DNA from 4 places in the Paenibacillus sp. NN59 genome. Region 3 is predicted to be linked to each of the others. Evidence: predicted binding sites of a transcription regulator. Region 3 holds the regulator's gene; each other region holds the start of a gene.

Region 1 (4,533 bases), 1.9 Mb from region 3:
GGCAGCAGCGGCATGTGGATTGACTAATGCGGCAGTGATCATGGCCATAGAAAGTGCAACGGGTATGATGCGTAATGGGGCTAACAATTTAGGTTTACTCAAGTGAACGCCTCCTTAAGCTATTATTTTCCCGAACTAATATGGAACATATATATCATATAATCCAATAAAAGGATTCTATATATTGTAAGCGCTTACTAATAAAGAAATCAACCTTTAATTTTAAATGGCATCCATTTTTGCATTCTGTTCATTCATCCTGCCCATTGTGTTGGATAGAAGATAGCTGGCACTGCGCTAAAACGGAATTTGAATGATTTGGAGGGCATAAGCAATAGGCAATTCGGGGAAAATGTAAGTAGTGAAAATAAGATGGGGTCAGTACTTATAACGTATAAAATCTATGGCGAACTTAAGACAAAAGTAGAACTGTCGCATGTTTTATGAGGAAATTGAATTTATTTTTGCAAAACCTATTGCAATGTGAAAAAGATCACATTATAATGAGTGTATAAAGTGAAATAAATCACAAGTGATCTACTGAATTAATAGTGAATTATTTCACAACCTTAACCATGTTTATTAAACTCATTATTTTATATACTCCAAGGAGGAACTCTCATGAAAATCGCAGTCATCGGATGTACACACGCAGGAACAGCAGCCATCGTAAATACAGCCAAATTATACCCGGATGCCACCATTACCGTATATGAACGCAATGATAATATCTCTTTCCTGTCATGCGGTATTGCGCTCTACGTAGGTGGAGTGGTCAAAGACCCTGACGGCCTGTTCTACTCTTCGCCGAATCAATTGGCAGATCTCGGGGTAGTGACCAAGATGCTTCACGAAGTTACAGCAGTGGATGCCAAAGGCCACACCTTGCGGGCTAAAAATCTGCAAACCGGGGAAGAATTTGAAGATACATTTGACAAACTGATCGTGACTACAGGTTCATGGCCTGTTGTACCGAAGCTGGAAGGCATCGAGATGGATAACATCCTGCTTTGCAAAAACTACAATCACTCCAACACTATTATCGAAAAAGCCAAAGATGCGAAACGTGTTACTGTAGTTGGCGCAGGTTACATCGGTGTGGAACTGGTTGAGGCATTCCAGATGAACGGTAAAGAAGTGACGCTGATCGACAGCGTGGATCGTATTTTGAACAAATACCTTGATCCTGAATTTACAGATGGAATTGAAGATACGCTCACGAATAAAGGCATTAAACTGGCTCTCGGTCAAACCGTACAGAAATTTACGGGCGAGAACGGCAAGGTAACCAAAGTCATCACATCCAAAGGGGAGTTTGAGACTGACTTGGTCATTCTTTGCATCGGATTCCGTCCAAATACGGAGCTGCTTAAAGGCCAAGTGGATATGTTGCCAAACGGTGCAATTATCGTCGATAAATATATGCAAACTAGTCAGGAAGATGTCTTTGCTGCAGGTGACAGCTGTGCGATCCACTACAATCCGACCGGCAAAGCGGCTTACATTCCACTAGCAACAAACGCCGTGCGGATGGGTACACTCGTAGCGAGAAACCTGGTTCGTCCAACGACACCTTATATGGGAACACAGGGCACATCGGGCATCAAAATTTATGAGCAAAATATTGCAGGAACAGGAATGACCGAGATGTCTGCTAAAGAAGAGGGGCTTGTTGTCGAATCGGTTGTTCTGGAAGACAGCTACCGTCCTGAGTTCATGCCAACGGCTGAGAAACTGTTGCTTAAAGTGGTTTACGAACAAGCGACTCGCCGGATTGTCGGTGCACAGGTAATGTCACAAGTGGATCTGACGCAGTCGATCAATACGATCTCGGTTTGTATTCAGAACAACATGACGGTGGATGAGCTGGCGTTTATCGACTTCTTCTTCCAACCGCACTACAACAAACCTTGGAACTTCCTGAACACAGCAGGTCTGCAAGCCCTGCCTCCGGTAGAGGTTAAAGCGCCAGCGCTGGTGTAAGTCGGTGAGGTGAGTCATGAATGTAGGCGGCTAGCAACGATATTAAAATTGGGTACATCATAAAATAAAGACAGAAGGAAGGCTGGCGATCGTATCGTCAGTCTTCTTTTTTTGTCGTCTAAGTAGCAAATTGAATCATCTTCTTAGATTACTTTGTGATTATTTGCACAAAGTTTTCGGCAAGGTCGAGATACAATAAAACCATAGATGAATTCAATGATCTGCGAACGGATAGAAGACAAAGGAGAGGATGACATATGGCGACCAAAACACCTCTGGAGGTTGCACAGTATACTTCGCAGGCTGGTGTTAAGAAAGCACAGAATCCGGTTTCTTCTGTGCTGATTCTTGGTTTCCTGGCGGGAGCCTTTATTGCGCTTGGGTTTCTGCTCGATATTCGCGTAATTGCATCTGCACCAGCGGAGTGGGGGAGCATTGCAACGTTTATCGGAGCGGCGGTGTTCCCGGTAGGTCTGATTCTGGTTTTGATTGGTGGTGGAGAACTGTTAACGGGCAATATGATGGCTGTACCGCTCGCTGCAATCACACGTAAAATCTCTCCAGCCAGCATGTTGAAGAACCTGCTACTTGTGACCGTGGGTAATTTGCTCGGTGCATTGTTTGTGGCCTTTTTCTTTGGTCATGTGCTTGGGCTCACTGCAGAGGGTGTATACCTGAGCAAAGTTGTCGATATGGCAGGACACAAATTGCATGACAGCTTCCTGCAGGCTTTTATCTCAGGCATAGGCTGTAACTGGCTGGTAGCGCTGGCTGTCTGGCTGTCTTATGCATCCGATACGATGAGCGGTAAAATTCTGGGCATTTGGTTTCCAACGATGGCGTTTGTGGCTATCGGCTTTCAGCACGTTGTGGCCAACATGTTTCTGATTCCAGCAGCGATCTTTGAAGGGCACTATTCCTGGGGCCAGTACGTCATGAATTTTATTCCGGTTTGGCTAGGTAATTTAACGGGTGGAGCGTTGTTCGTAGCGGCTGCGTATTGGATGGTATATCTGCGTAAAACAGAGCCAGCGGTCAAGCCGGAGACGGTTGTTCCTGCTATGGTTTCTTCAGTGGAAGCAGAAGGCAGAGCGATGTGGAGTAAACAGGCGTAATTTATGGGAGAGTCGACACTTAGGAGCATTGTAGCATCATATTTGTAAGAATACGGAATAACGAAGTGAGATGATGCATTTCATCGCTTCACGACAGGGTTGATCGTGGGGAGATGGGAGGGGGTCATCTTTTTTTTGCCCAAAATTAAATTCGCCATGACAAGGTTCGGGGGAACGAAACCTGAGCATGGCGAATTTCGGGAGTGGTCCATGATATGGCATGAGGAGGAAGTGGGGAAACACCAGCCTAATGCCTTGTTCTTAATTTACCCTTCGATTCAAAGAATGAATCATAGGCAGAAAACTTTTTTCGAAATTAAAATTTTTGAATGGAATGACCAGTTTGCACACATAACATGCTACCCAGCAATGATGAAGATTTGGCCGATTCATTCTGTTCTCTTTACGTTATAACCCTGAACGGGATATGATATAGGGATAGCTATTGAAAGAGGGGGAGCCCAATGATGATTGAACAGGAGAATGGTGTATTTCCAGCGGTATGCCCGCTCGATTGTCCAGACACATGTGGTCTGCTATTACATAAAGAAAACGGTAAAATTACGAAGGTCACCGGTAATCCGGATCATCCGATTACGAAGGGTGCAATCTGTAATAAAGTTCGAAATATGACGGAGCGGGTGTATCATCCGGGGCGTCTTCAATATCCGATGCGACGTGTCGGCGCCAAAGGTGAAGGCAAGTTCGAGCGTATCAGTTGGGACGAAGCGATTCAGGAAATTACAGGAAAGTTCAAAGACTTGTCTGCAACGTATGGACCGGAGAGCATTCTCCCTTATAGTTTTTACGGTAATATGGGTGTGCTTGGTGTCGACGGTATGGATCGGCGTTTCTTCAATGCGCTTGGCGCAAGCGTGCTGGAGCAGACGATATGTAATGCTGCCGGTAACACAGGCTGGAAATATACGATGGGAGCCAACCACGGCACGTTGCCTGAGGATACAGAGCATGCAGATCTGATTGTGGTATGGGGTGGGAACATTGTCAGCACCAATATGCATCAGGTTGTACTAGCGGAGAAGGCTCGCAAGAACGGCGCCAAAATCGTTGTCATCGACGTTCATCGTAACCGGACGGCTCAGTGGGCAGACTGGTTTATTCCGCTCTATCCGGGTACGGACAGTGCGCTGGCACTGGGAATGATGCATGTGCTGTTCGAGCAAGGACTGACGAATGAAGCGTTTATGCAAAAATATACCGTGGGACACGAAGCGCTACGCGAGCATGTGCGTAGTTATACCCCGGAGCGCGTAGCACGTATTACAGGCGTGCCGGAAGAAACGATTGTAGAGCTGGCACAGCTCTACGGAAGAGCGCAGGCCGCTCATATTCACATTGGCAATGGCTTGCAGCATCATGACAATGGTGGCATGAACGTGCGCAGCATCGCCTGCTTGCCTGCAATTACAGGGCA
Region 2 (4,533 bases), 2.6 Mb from region 3:
GTTGTGACATCCCCTGCACCTACATCCTCGCGTAGCCAGCCTTTGATCGTCTCAATTAGTTCCTCATTATATCCGTTCAGTATCATGACATCCATTCCTCCACAATCGCTTGTTCTCGCTGCTGCAGACTATGCTTCTGCCATATTATATCGTCTCGTGCAGGGAAGTCCTCACGGTAATGTGCTCCTCGGCTCTCCTCACGGTGCAGCGCTCCGCTGGTTACAAGCCACGCACAAGTCAGAAGGTTCGCATACTCCAGTTCTTCTCTTTGGGTAAGTCTTTGATCAAAAAAAGACAACTCCTGTTGCATTTTATCCATTGCCTGTTGCAAGTTCTTTCCGTTTCTTCGCAGTCCCACTTGACGAACCATCATCTTTTGCAGACGTAAACGTCTTTCCGATACCGGCTTGGAATGTTGCTGTTCTTTTGCACGGCTAATATTCTGATTCTCCATGCTCAGAGATTTCACATCTCTTCCAAGTGATTCTTCGATGGCCGGCAACGCATGGATACGATCCACGATTCTGCGTCCAAATACAATCGCTTCAGATAAGGAATTGCTCGCTAGTCGATTAGCTCCGTGCACGCCGGTAGAGGATACCTCGCCACAGGCAAATAAACGGGGGATACTGCTCTCACCACTCAAGTCCGTCTTTACTCCGCCCATCATATAATGCGCGGCAGGTGCAACCGGAATCCAATCTGTAGTCATGTCGAGACCGTAACGCATACAAGTTTCATAAATGGTAGGAAAACGATGTTTCACCATCTCCGGTAGCTCATGGGTAATGTCGAGGTAAACAAAGGTACTGTTTGTCAGCTCCATCTCGCTGACAATGGCTCTAGCTACAATATCACGAGGCGCCAGTTCGAGCTGGGCATGATATTTCTCCATGAATCGTTCACCCTTCACGTTGCGGAGATAAGCACCTTCCCCGCGTACCGCTTCAGATACCAGGAAGCGGGGTGCTCCCGGGTAACATAAGGATGTCGGGTGAAACTGGATGAATTCCATATCACGAACTATAGCCCCCGCACGGTATGCCATAGCTACCCCATCAGCTGTAGCTACATCCGGATTCGTCGTATAACGATACAGCTGTCCCGCACCGCCTGAGCAGAGCACTGTTGCTTTTGCTTTGACAAACACCTTTGAGCCGTCTTCTTTCAGAATCAGAGCACCGATACATTCTCCTCGATCCGTAATCAAATCCACCACAAAGTGCTCATCCCAAACGTCAATGCCTGGATGCTCGTGAACCTCAACAGCGAGCGCCCTTACGATCTCATATCCAGTTGCATCCCCATTGGCATGTAAAATACGGCGGTGGCTGTGCGCACCTTCCTGCGTCAACGCCAACTCGCCGTTCTCCAGATCGAACAATGTTCCCAGACGGATCAGTTCTCTGACACCGTCTGGGCCCTCATTCACCAATACTTCAACTGCCTCGGATCGACACAAACCGGCTCCGGCAACAAGAGTATCTTGCAAGTGGTACGCAGGAGAATCATCTTCAGCAATAACAGCCGCAATCCCGCCCTGCGCATATCTGGTGTTACTCTCAAGTAAAGACTTCTTCGTAATCATCAGAACACGATGCTGTTCGCTAGCCTTAATTGCGGTAAACAGACCAGCAATGCCTGAACCGATCACCAGTACATCGGTCTCCACCATTGGCAGCGCAGAGAGGTCAAAATCATATATATATTGCGGTATCATCTTATTCACCTGTCTCGGAGCAAGAGTAACGCATGTTACTTCACCAGTAACATGCGCTCTAGTGATTCTCTGGCTTTATCAGCAACAGCCGGTGGGACATAGATCTGAGGCTTCATCGTCTCCAGGCATTTGACCAGCTTCTTCAGGTTGTTCACCTTCATGTTCGGACATACCAGGAACTTGGTCGCAAAATGGAACTGTTTATCCGGACTGTCGAGGCGAAGCTGATATCCTGTGCCATCCTCCGTGCCGACAATGAATTCCTTAGTGGAGGATTTCTTGCAATATTCCAGAATCGCTGTTGTGCTGCCTACAAAATCCCCCATTTCTACAACTTCAGGGCGACACTCGGGGTGCACCACAAACTCAGCATTCGGATATTTAGCCTTCATCTCAACAACATCTTTTACCGTAAGCATATCGTGTGTATTGCAGTAACCTTCCCAGATGATCATCTTCTTGTCTGTGTGCTGCTGTACATAATGCCCCAGGTTTTTGTCCGGTACCCAGATGATTTCTTCGGAATCCACAGACTGGATTACACGAACAGCGTTTGCTGATGTACAGCAAATATCTGTTTCTGCTTTGATCTCAGCCGAGGAATTAATGTAGGTGACTACCTTGGCGTTCGGGTGTTGTGCCTTCAGCTTACGTAATCCGTCCACGTTCACCATGTCTGCCATTGGGCACCCGGCACGTTCATCAGGGATCAAAACGGTTTTGCCCGGAGCCAGAATTTTAGCGCTTTCACCCATAAAATGAACACCACAGAATACAATAACATCCGCATCTGTTTGCGCTGCCTTCTGGGCCAGCAGGAAAGAGTCTCCCCGGAAATCTGCGACTTCCTGTACTTCATCACGTTGATAATAATGAGCAAGAATAATAGCATTGCGTTCCTTCTTGAGTTCCATCAGCCGCTCACGCAGCTCACGATTCATCTCAGCCTTGCGCTCTAAAGCCAGAGCTTCCACCTGTGATCCTCTCCTTATCGGGACAGCGTCAAGCGCTGTTTCATGGGCTAACCTATGTCGTTATGTTCGCTGGTGAAACGAATCACAAGCGGTTTAACAACTAATGTACACAACGTTCACGACTCTGTCAATAAATGAAAAAAGGCAGGATATACTGTCTTATCCCCCTTATGCTGTCCGGTTCGCCATCTAGCTCTTGATTATCTATTCCTCCTCCAAATGAATAATTATTGCAAAAAAAGAGAGCCAAAAGGGCTCTCTTTTTATTCCGGTCACATGACCAGACATGTTACATATTAAGATGTTGGCTTTGAGCCACCATCATTCGGATCATTGCTGCCCTTATCCAGGTCAGGAGCTTCGTTTGGAATATCTCCAGCTGGTGGCTCAGATGTTTCATCTTTGCCTTGAATGCGAACGCGAACATCACCGATGTTATCAATGATTGGCTCGCCGCCTTCATTTGGCGTACCTTCTCCTGAGTTATCGCCTTCTGCTTTTGGTGTCAAGGAACCTGTTTCAATCAATTGCTTGATCTGATCCATTTCCAGTGTCTCCACTTCAAGCAGTGTTTCAGCGATCAGATGCATCTCTCTTGTATGTTTGGTAAGGAGAGCTTTACACTTCTCATAACACTCGTTAATAAAGCGCTGCATCTCTTGGTCGATCTCATATGCGATGGAATCCGAGTAATTCTGTTCATGACCGATATCCCGTCCAAGGAATACCTGTCCTTGTGAACTTCCGAATTGCATTGGACCCAGTTTCTCACTCATACCGTATTCCATAACCATGCTGCGCACGATACCTGTCGCTTGTTGGAAGTCACTGTATGCACCGGTACCGATCTCACCGATAAACAATTCTTCCGCCACGCGACCTCCGAGAAGTCCGGTTACTTTATCCAGCAACTCCTGTTTGGTAACGAGCATACGGTCTTCTTTTGGCAACATGATTACATATCCACCCGCACGTCCGCGCGGAATGATGGTCACTTTATGTACCATATCAGCATGTTCCAGGAAGTATCCTACAATGGTATGGCCTGCTTCGTGATAAGCAACAATGCGTTTCTCCCGATCACTGATGACACGGCTTTTCTTCTCCGTACCAACGATGACTCGGTCAATCGCCTCATCTACTTCACGCATGGATATATCTTTTCTGTTACGGCGTGCTGCAAGCAATGCCGCTTCATTCAGCAAGTTCTCCAGGTCTGCACCCGAGAAACCTGTTGTACGCTTCGCGATGATGTCCAATCTCACATCTTTGGTGAGCGGTTTATTACGGGAGTGTACTTTCAGTACAGCTTCACGGCCCTTGACGTCTGGACGATCCACTGTAATTTGACGGTCAAAACGGCCTGGACGCAACAACGCAGGGTCCAGAATGTCTGCACGGTTCGTTGCGGCAACGATGATAATACCTTCGTTTGCACCGAATCCGTCCATTTCAACGAGCAATTGGTTAAGGGTCTGTTCACGCTCATCGTGACCGCCGCCCAGACCAGCACCACGCTGACGTCCTACTGCATCGATCTCGTCAATAAAGATGATACAAGGCGCATTTTTCTTTGCATTTTCGAACAAGTCACGTACACGTGATGCACCGACACCGACAAACATTTCAACGAAGTCGGAACCGGAAATGCTGAAGAATGGTACACCTGCTTCACCAGCTACAGCACGAGCAAGCAAAGTCTTACCTGTACCCGGAGGACCTACGAGCAATACGCCCTTCGGAATACGTGCCCCAACGGCTGCGAACTTCCGAGGGTCCTTGAGGAAGTCTACGACTTCAACAAGCTCTTGTTTCTCCTCGTCTGCACCCGCCACATCT
Region 3 (4,533 bases):
GACAATAATCGGCTTCTGACCTCGGTGCTACCTTCCCCATTCAATTATCGGGAACAAGCTTTGTTAGTAATCCCGCGGGATTTCCCGAGTCTGAAGGGGAGCGTAGGGGACGCGCACTTTGTACAGATGCTGGTGCACTCTCTTGCTGAGACGGCGATTGCAACTCAAGGACGTATGATGGTGCTGTTTACCTCTTATAAAATGCTTCGACAAGTCTATGAATCACTGAAAGAGGCTTTGTCCGGGAATGACATCTCGCTACTGGGGCAAGGTGTTGACAGCGGGAATCGTTCGAAGTTGACCCGACGCTTCCAAGATGCCAAAGCAGCAGTCCTGCTGGGTACGAGTAGCTTCTGGGAGGGCGTGGATATTCCGGGTGAAGCGCTGACCTGTCTTGCGATTGTGAGACTGCCTTTCCAGCCGCCTAACCATCCGCTTCTGGAAGCGAAGAGTGAACTGTTGCAAGAGCAGAAGAAAAATCCATTTATGAAGCTTTCTGTGCCGCAGGCCGTCATTCGCTTCAAGCAGGGGTTCGGCAGGCTTGTTCGGACAGGCAAAGATCGCGGAATCGTCATTGTGTATGATACGCGTGTAATTGAAGCTTATTACGGCAAGTACTTCCTGTATTCGCTACCGGGACCAAAGATGGAGCATATGCTGACAGAACAGATGGTTCCCCGTATTGCTGAATGGTTAGATCGACCTGCAGAAACTCAAAAATAATTACGATGTAAAGCTATAACATTGCATTGGACTTCACCATGGCGTTAAACTTTGAAGAAGACTTCACAAAGTTCGAACAGGGCAGCGCTTTAATGAACTTATATTCCTAATAATTCGGGCATTCTGTATGAGGACATCATGCATGGATATTGCATGTATACAGAATGCTCATCTTTTCAATATTTATTTAATCGTGGCGATGGTAAGGGGGAGCAAGGATGAAATCGGATAAAATATCAGAAGCGGTAGTACGGCGTCTGCCTGTATATTTGCGTTATTTAAACGAGTTGGTTCAGCGTGAGGTGACAACGGTTTCCTCGCAGGAGCTAGGACAGCGACTGGATTTGAATCCAGCTCAAATCCGTAAAGATTTAGCTTATTTCGGTGATTTTGGTCGTAAAGGAATCGGGTATGATGTGTCTTACCTGATCGAGAAGATTCGTCACATTTTGAAAATTGATCAGCAAATTAATGTGGCTCTGGTAGGGGCCGGTAATCTCGGACATGCCTTATCGAATTATAATGCTTATTTGAAGGACAATATGAAAATTGTCGCTATTTTTGATGCGTTTGGGCCAAAGATTGGCAGTAAAATTAATAGCCTGACGGTCAAACCTATGGAAGAACTTACAGAAGCGGTTCAGAAAGATAACATTCGTATCGGGATCATCACGGTGCCGGACACGGAAGCTCAGAATGTTGCCGATCAACTGATTCAATCGGGCATTGAGGCGATTCTGAATTTTGCGCCAACGATTCTAAAAACGCCTTCACATGTGCGGATTCATCATGCAGACTTTACAACGGATTTGCTCAGTTTGGCTTATTATTTGGAGAACGGGAAGGAAGATGAGCTTGATGACAACAACGAATAAATGGGTAATCCAAAATGGTAAATTTGCTGTAAAAGAAGGTGCCAATTGGACTGTGATTCAAGGGTATATGGTCGTTGAAAATGACAAGATTGTGCATATTGGTGAGACGCTGCCGGATGGTGACGAGAACCTGCCTAAAGTGGATGGAAAAGGACTGCTCTTCCTGCCGGGTCTGATCAATACGCATGGTCATGCGGCAATGTCTCTGCTTCGAGGTCATGGTGATGACCTGGCATTACAAGTGTGGTTACAAGAAAAAATGTGGCCAATGGAAGCCAAAATGACTTCTGAGGACGTGTATTGGGGAGCATCCCTTTCGGTGCTTGAGATGTTAAAAGGCGGAACAACAGCTTTCCTGGACATGTATGACCACATGGATCAGGTAGCAAAAGTGGTTGAACAGTCAGGAGCTAGAGCTGCGCTGGCTCGCGGTGTCATTGGACTGTGTTCGGAAGAAGAGCAGATGAGAAAGCTGGAAGAGTCCGCAGCATTTGCTCGTGAATGGAATGGACAGGCGGATGGACGCATCACAACCGTAATCTCTCCGCACGCGCCTTACACATGCCCTCCAGATTACATAGAGAAGCTTGTTCAAGTTGCGCATGATCTAAACCTGCCTCTCCATACGCACATGTCAGAGACGCTTCGTGAAGTGGAGCAGAATGTATCAGATTATGGCATGCGTCCAGTGGCACATTTGGAGAAGCATGGCTTTTTCTCACGTCCTTCACTCGTAGCGCATGCTGTGCATCTCAACGATGAAGAGATCGAGATCTTGGCACGTCATGATGTCGCTGTATCCCATAATCCGGGTAGTAATTTGAAGCTTGCATCGGGTGTAGCTCGTGTTCCCGCTTTGTTGAAAGCAGGAGTTACTGTATCTTTGGGAACAGACGGACCGGCAAGTAACAACAATCTCGATATGTTTGAGGAAATGAGACTTGCAGCTTTAATTCATAAAGGAGTATCCGGTGATCCTACCGCCGTACCTGCCGGGGAAGCGTTGCTTCTTGGAACAGCTTACGGTGCGAAGTCCATCTTCCTGAACGATACTGGAGCTTTGCAAGTTGGTAAAAAGGCTGATTTTATTGCACTCAACATTGAACAGGCTCACTTCTATCCACACACGGATTTGATTTCACATGCCATCTACTCGGCTTCGGCGAAAGATGTGGAACATGTATGGGTGGATGGCAAACAAGTCGTAAAACATGGTGAATGTTTAACACTGGATGAAGAGCGCATTTTGCGGGAATCCCAGTTGGCCTTTGATCAATTGCTTGCGCGTTAAGAGGCAACTCCAATGCGCATTTTTAGGGAAAGGAAGTTCAACTCTTGAAGAAAAAAAAGAAGTGGATATGGATATCGCTGCTCATTCTCGTTCTGATCTTGATTGGACTTCAGCGATATTACGTCTATGTCACGCAGGATCAGCGGCAGGAAGAAGCATTGGCGATTGAATCGGCACAGAACCAGCTGGGCATTACAGCACCTGATGAACTGCGGAAGTACGTGTGGGGCGAAAAGACTGGCGCTGACAACATTTACTGGACGATGACAGCTAAAAACAAAGATAATCAGGACATTATGGTTTGGGTTAAGTTTGATAATAATAATCAGCCTGTACAAGGCGCGGCAGGTGTGCACAGTGAGTTATTGCAGAACGGGATGTCCGAAACGCAGATTCGCAACCGTTTCAGCTCAGACGTTCCAGGCGGTGAGATCAAACGGATCATGCCAGGTGTTGTGAACAATATCTATGTGTGGCAAGTGTACTATAACGATGATACGCATAACTATTATCGCTTTTACCGATTTAGCAACGGAGAGCAAGTCGATCTGGTATATACGTTACCGAACAGCTGACTTCATACTTCTTCTTCCATTATGATGATGAATAAAACGGTCAATTCATAGATAGTTGCACATAACAATAAGCCAAAAAACCGGCAGAAGGGATACCGACTGAACCGGTTTTTTGGCATTCCAACCATTGAACATCAAATGAAATAGTTAAAATTATTAATTTATTCATATTTTCGCCTTCGAAATTGTATATACGATGTGATATACTCAGATATGTACTGAAGTTAACGAACAACGCAAACAAATCTGCAATAAACGTTGCAGACATGATGTACAGCTAAATATACAAGCCTGTAGATTAAGGACGGGCTCATTTTGGGAGGGGTAATTCATTTGAAGCTGAAAGTATTGCCTATTGTTCTAACCGCCGTAGTTTCTGCCGTCCTGTTGTTTGGAGGTTGGTTCATATACCGTCAAGTAGCCGTACAGAGTCCGATTGAAAAGATGGTTACTCAGTACGAAGGTGTTAATAGTGTTCAGTTAACTATTAACCGCAATGATGTACAAATGAAACTTGATTTAAAGCCGAATGTAGATTTAGGTAGACTGGTGCAATATATTCATAGAGAAGGACAGAACCTGATCGGCTCCCGAGTGCTCAAACTGGATGTCGTAGACCACTCCAATGAGGCGCTTGAAAACTGGTGGGGAGATGCCATGTTTACCGTAGCCCAGGCGATGGAGAACAAACAATACGCCGAGATTACTCCGACGTTGTCCAAGATGGCTACAGGAGGAATTCAAGTCAATACGGCGATGGATGACAACAATGTTTATGTAAGTCTGCGAGACGGAGAAGCCAGCAAGTTTATTATACTGCCGCGTGTACCCGGTCAGATAGGAGTGTGGCCTAATGCCTAAATGGACAAAAGAAGCAGCCATAGGAATTGTCCCCGTTGTTATCATTTTTCTTGCTTTTATCGGTGTGAATATTGTTCCGATTCTGATCGCAGCATTGTTGGTTGGTGGGTTGTTATTCATGATGCAGATGCGCGGCGGGATTACGGTAGGTGCTGGACAAGAGCGTAAACGGAAGAAAAAAGGACCTTCAAAACTGACGTTCGAAGAA
Region 4 (4,533 bases), 620 kb from region 3:
GGGTGACAAACAGTCCTTTGGTCATATCGGTCAGGGCGCATTGCTCCGTATCTTCGACCCAGGAATGTTCACGCATCGTGGAATGGTGGAGTATGTTAAGGACACTGCCGCTTCCAATAAGATTAAGACGCAATACTTCATCTCGCCGGGCGGTACGGACGCAGGTCAGGTTCACTTGAGCGGTATTGGTGTACCTTCCACCGTAATTGGCATCTGCGGCCGATATATTCACACCTCTTCTTCCATTATTCATACCGATGATTACGATGCGGCTAAAGAATTAATTGTGAAGCTCGTGAAAGGTCTCGATCGTACAACGATGGAAACCATTATTAATAACGCTTGATATAGGCATAATTCAACGATTTAAAGCTTTAAACTATAGGGATACCTCATTGAATCTTTTTTGGGGTATCTCTTTTTTTAATGGTCACATAAATATATGGATCGTTTGAACATGTTGAGCACGAGATACATAAGATATGATAATGGAAGGTTAGTTAACTAAAGATGAAGAACCAACACATCAAACAGCGGGGGAACTTTGTATGGCAATGGGAAGGAACGGAAAATCAAATAAAGGTTCCAGAAAAACTAATGCCGCAAATACCCTTCTGAGTGGCAATTTAAAAGGTAAAAAACTTGAATTGATTGTTGCCGCGTTATTGGTTAGCGGGAAATTAAGAGTGGATGCGGTCACGCTGTTTAGAGAAGCCACATTAGTTGTAGAATTAGTGGGCCAGTATAAAACACTCCAAAAGATTGAACCCTCTAATTCAGATAAACTAGTACAATTTTTGGATGAAACGGGCCGAGATATGACCCTGAACGATGTCATTCAGGCTTTTCAGCAGCGTATAAATTCCTAAATGCAAGCATGAAAAGAGGTGGCTGTGATGTCTGAGTTTGATGGAGTCGGTTTTGCCGAAATGCTAATTGTACTTATTCTTGTTGTTTTACTAGCCTTTGGTTCTACAGATATCGATACACTTAGCGGTACACCTACTAAAGTCTAACTTGCTTGTTCTTGATGTGTAATCAAACAACAGCGATTTCGTGACGTGTCAACATAGCGACTACTCAAGTTAAGCTCTTGATTTCAGAACGCCAGTCCATAAATAATGGGCTGGCGTTTGTGGTTGTACTACAGAAATAAAGGCGAGAATGCAAACCATGCCAAAATCAGTGTCAGGATTACGCAGACATTTTCTACAGCTGCTCCATGTTTGGTTCCCGTACTCATCAGATTTGCCCGTATACGCAGTTTTAATGGCGGCAATGGACGAATCCCCCGATTCGTCAAGGAATCGGCAAGCAGATGAAGAGCATAAGCGGAACCTCCAGCGACCCAAATTTCTGGGCCTTGCTGCTGCGTTGTACTGTACAGTAACCCCGCCCAAACAGCTGTTCCATACAAGGTATGGGTTAAGCCCCTGTGTGTAAGTGTTGTGCACAGCATAAGCAGGCTGCCTGCAATCAGATTCCACGGAGCAAAAGCATGACCATAAAAGACCAAGCCCAGTCCAATGGCAAACATCAATACTTTACGCAGTGATCGCGAAGGCAGGAACGACACAAGCCCAATGAATACAGCAAGTAGCAGATTCCACGGTTTGGCCGGAACGTAAAAATACACAAACACAGCCGCAGGCAAAAGAATCGTCTGCAACAGTCGAATCAAACTGCTCGGCAATGCTTTCGATACCAGCAATGAATTAGGCTCATCAATATCTGGCAACAACGATCCTATTAGTGCAACGGTTACAGCCGGAGCAGTAACCTGCATTCCAAGGAGTTGCAACACTGAAAGTGAAACGCCTGTACCGATAATCAGGTGGGATCTTCCCATCATGATGCAAAAACGTCCTTTCGAGAAAATAGGGAACGTAACCGACCCCACTATGATCATACCTCGAACCAAAAATAAGAACAATAGTTCGTATTTCTCATTTCTAAAAATATTTTTGTTTTCGTGACGGTCATCACACTTATTTTAATATGAATGATCTATCGTAATTAGTGAAATAAATCACATTATGATTGAGTCAGTCGATGTATAATTCAAATATAAGCCATTAAAAATGTTGGTAAATGTACAGGTTTATCCAAGGGAGGGCTACACACATGAACGGAAATAAAGAAAAATTAGTCGTCATCGGTAATGGTATGGCCGGAATCAGCACGGTGGAACAAATTCTAAAATTAACTTCACGCTTTGATATTACGGTTTTTGGTACAGAACCTTATCCTAACTACAATCGTATTATGTTGTCCTACGTACTTGAAGGTAGTAAAACGCTGGATGACATTGTCCTTAATGATCTCCACTGGTACGAGGACTACGGCATTACGCTTCACACAGGAACCACGGTTGCCCGCATTGATGCCGAGACTCGTGAAGTAGTAACCGAAGATGGACACCGTGCTCCGTATGACAAAATTATCATTGCAACAGGGTCGAATTCTTTCATCCTCCCTGTACCCGGACATGACAAGCAGGGTGTCGTTGGTTTCCGCGATATCGCCGATTGCAATATCATGCTGGAAGCTGCAAAAGCATACAAAAAAGCAGCTGTCATCGGGGGCGGACTGCTAGGCCTGGAAGCTGCCAAAGGACTTGTGCAACTCGGTATGGACGTTACTGTTGTGCATCTTATGGATGATCTGATGGAACGCCAGCTCGATCCTCAGGCTTCTGCCATGTTGAAAGCTGAACTGGAACGTCAGGGAATCAAGTTCAAAATGGGCGCCCAAACTTCCGAACTACTGGGTGGTGAACGGGTTGAAGGTATACGTTTTGCCGACGAATCTGTGCTGAATGTTGATTTTGTGGTCATGGCGGTTGGTATTAAACCGAATATAGCGGTAGCTCGGGAGAGTGGGATCGAAGTCAACCGAGGTATCATTGTGGATGACTACATGCAGACTTCACTGAAAGACGTTTACTCTGTCGGAGAATGTAATGAACATCGCGGTGTGTGTTACGGACTTGTGGCGCCACTGTTTGAACAAGGAATGATTCTTGCGAAACATATTTGCGGAGTCGAAACAGCTCCGTATGAAGGCTCGGTTGTATCCACCAAATTGAAAATTTCGGGTGTAGACGTCTTCTCTACTGGCGAATTCATTGATAGCCCGGAACATAACGTAATTTCGCAAAAAGACGACTGGAAACGAACGTACAAAAAAATCCTGCTTCGTGACAACAAAATGGTAGGTGCTGTACTCTTTGGTGACATTACGGATTCCACTGAACTGCAGAAACTGATCAAAAACCAGACTGAAATGACAGATGAATTGTACAGTTCCCTTATGGGTACAGGTTGCGGCGGTCATAAAAAAACAACGTCTGTTGAAACGATGCCGGTGGATGAAATCGTATGTGGATGTAACGGCGTAACCAAAGGCGCCATCGTGGATGTCATTACCAACCAGGGTCTAACTACAGTTGACGAGATTAAAGCCTGCACAGGTGCAACCCGCTCTTGCGGAGGATGCAAACCAGTGGTTGAACAGATTTTACAATACGTGCTTGGAGATAATTTCACTGCCGGTGGCAAACAGGGAATCTGCAGCTGTACAACTCTCGGACGGGATGAGATTGTAGCTGAAATCCGGGAAAAAGGCTTGCAAACGAGCAAGGAAGTCATGAATGTACTTGGCTGGAGCCAGCCTGAGGGTTGCTCGAAATGTCGTCCGGCCATCAACTACTATCTGGGCATGATCTATCCGGACACACACGAGGATGAAAAAGAATCCCGGTTTGTTAACGAACGTATGAACGCCAACATTCAAAAAGACGGAACATACACCGTTGTACCTCGGATGTACGGCGGGGTAACGACACCAGCCGATCTGAAAAAGATCGCTGACGTTTCGGTTAAATATGATATCAAAGCGGTTAAAGTGACAGGCGGTCAGCGTCTTGATCTCATCGGCGTCAAAAAAGAAGATTTGACTAAAGTATGGGCTGAGCTGGATATGCCTTCGGGTTACGCTTACGCGAAATCGCTTCGTACGGTTAAAACATGTGTTGGCTCCCAATTCTGCCGCTTCGGTACACAGGATTCGATGGCCATGGGTGCGAGAATCGAACGTAAATTTGAACGTCTCGATCTGCCAGCCAAATTCAAATATGCCGTGAACGGCTGTCCTCGGAACTGTGCAGAAGCATGCACGAAGGATATCGGGATCGTCGGCAATGACGGCGGCTGGGAAATCTTCATCGGTGGTAACGGCGGAATCAAAGCAAGGCTTGCTGACTCGCTGTGCAAAGTCAAAACCGATGATGAACTGATCGAATTGTGCGGAGCTATCATGCAGTACTACCGCGAGACAGGTAACTATTTGGAGCGTACTTCCGAATGGGTAGAACGTATGGGTCTGGAGCACATCCGCTCGGTTGTTGTGGATAACGTTGAGGAACGTAAAGCGTTGATGGAACGGATCGAGTTTGCCCTTGCACAGGTGGAAGAACCATGGCAAAAAGCGATTCGTGATGAAGAAGGCCAAAGCAAAATGTTCCATAGCATT

The links. The regulator Rex, encoded in region 3, represses fermentation and respiration genes when NADH is low (regulators of the CRP and FNR family bind a similar motif). The targets are predictions, from matches to a motif close to TTGTGAAATATTTCACAA.
Region 1: ACT89M_RS26075 (formate/nitrite transporter family protein) is a predicted target of Rex. The motif match lies at 2,137-2,154, and genes of this name have one in related genera.
Region 2: nadA (quinolinate synthase NadA) is a predicted target of Rex. The motif match lies at 2,765-2,782, and genes of this name have one in related genera.
Region 4: nirB (nitrite reductase large subunit NirB) is a predicted target of Rex. The motif match lies at 2,018-2,035, and genes of this name have one in related genera.

Annotation. Positions count from the first base shown of each region.
Region 1 covers NZ_CP199678.1:5,975,697-5,980,229, reverse strand. Annotated here, with positions in the region: gene pelA (pectate lyase) at 1-102, opposite strand, end outside; gene ACT89M_RS26080 (FAD-dependent oxidoreductase) at 622-1,983, shown strand; gene ACT89M_RS26075 (formate/nitrite transporter family protein) at 2,241-3,098, shown strand; gene ACT89M_RS26070 (molybdopterin-containing oxidoreductase family protein) at 3,566-4,533, shown strand, end outside.
Region 2 covers NZ_CP199678.1:62,807-67,339, reverse strand. Annotated here, with positions in the region: gene nadC (carboxylating nicotinate-nucleotide diphosphorylase) at 1-86, opposite strand, end outside; gene nadB (L-aspartate oxidase) at 83-1,720, opposite strand; gene nadA (quinolinate synthase NadA) at 1,756-2,694, opposite strand; gene ftsH (ATP-dependent zinc metalloprotease FtsH) at 2,991-4,533, opposite strand, start outside.
Region 3 covers NZ_CP199678.1:4,031,621-4,036,153, reverse strand. Annotated here, with positions in the region: gene dinG (ATP-dependent DNA helicase DinG) at 1-723, shown strand, start outside; gene ACT89M_RS17665 (redox-sensing transcriptional repressor Rex) at 942-1,598, shown strand; gene ACT89M_RS17660 (amidohydrolase) at 1,582-2,889, shown strand; gene ACT89M_RS17655 (DUF5590 domain-containing protein) at 2,934-3,464, shown strand; gene ACT89M_RS17650 (hypothetical protein) at 3,798-4,325, shown strand; gene ACT89M_RS17645 (AAA family ATPase) at 4,318-4,533, shown strand, end outside.
Region 4 covers NZ_CP199678.1:4,648,361-4,652,893, forward strand. Annotated here, with positions in the region: gene ACT89M_RS20405 (M42 family metallopeptidase) at 1-346, shown strand, start outside; gene ACT89M_RS20410 (hypothetical protein) at 549-869, shown strand; gene ACT89M_RS20415 (metal-dependent hydrolase) at 1,145-1,852, opposite strand; gene nirB (nitrite reductase large subunit NirB) at 2,125-4,533, shown strand, end outside.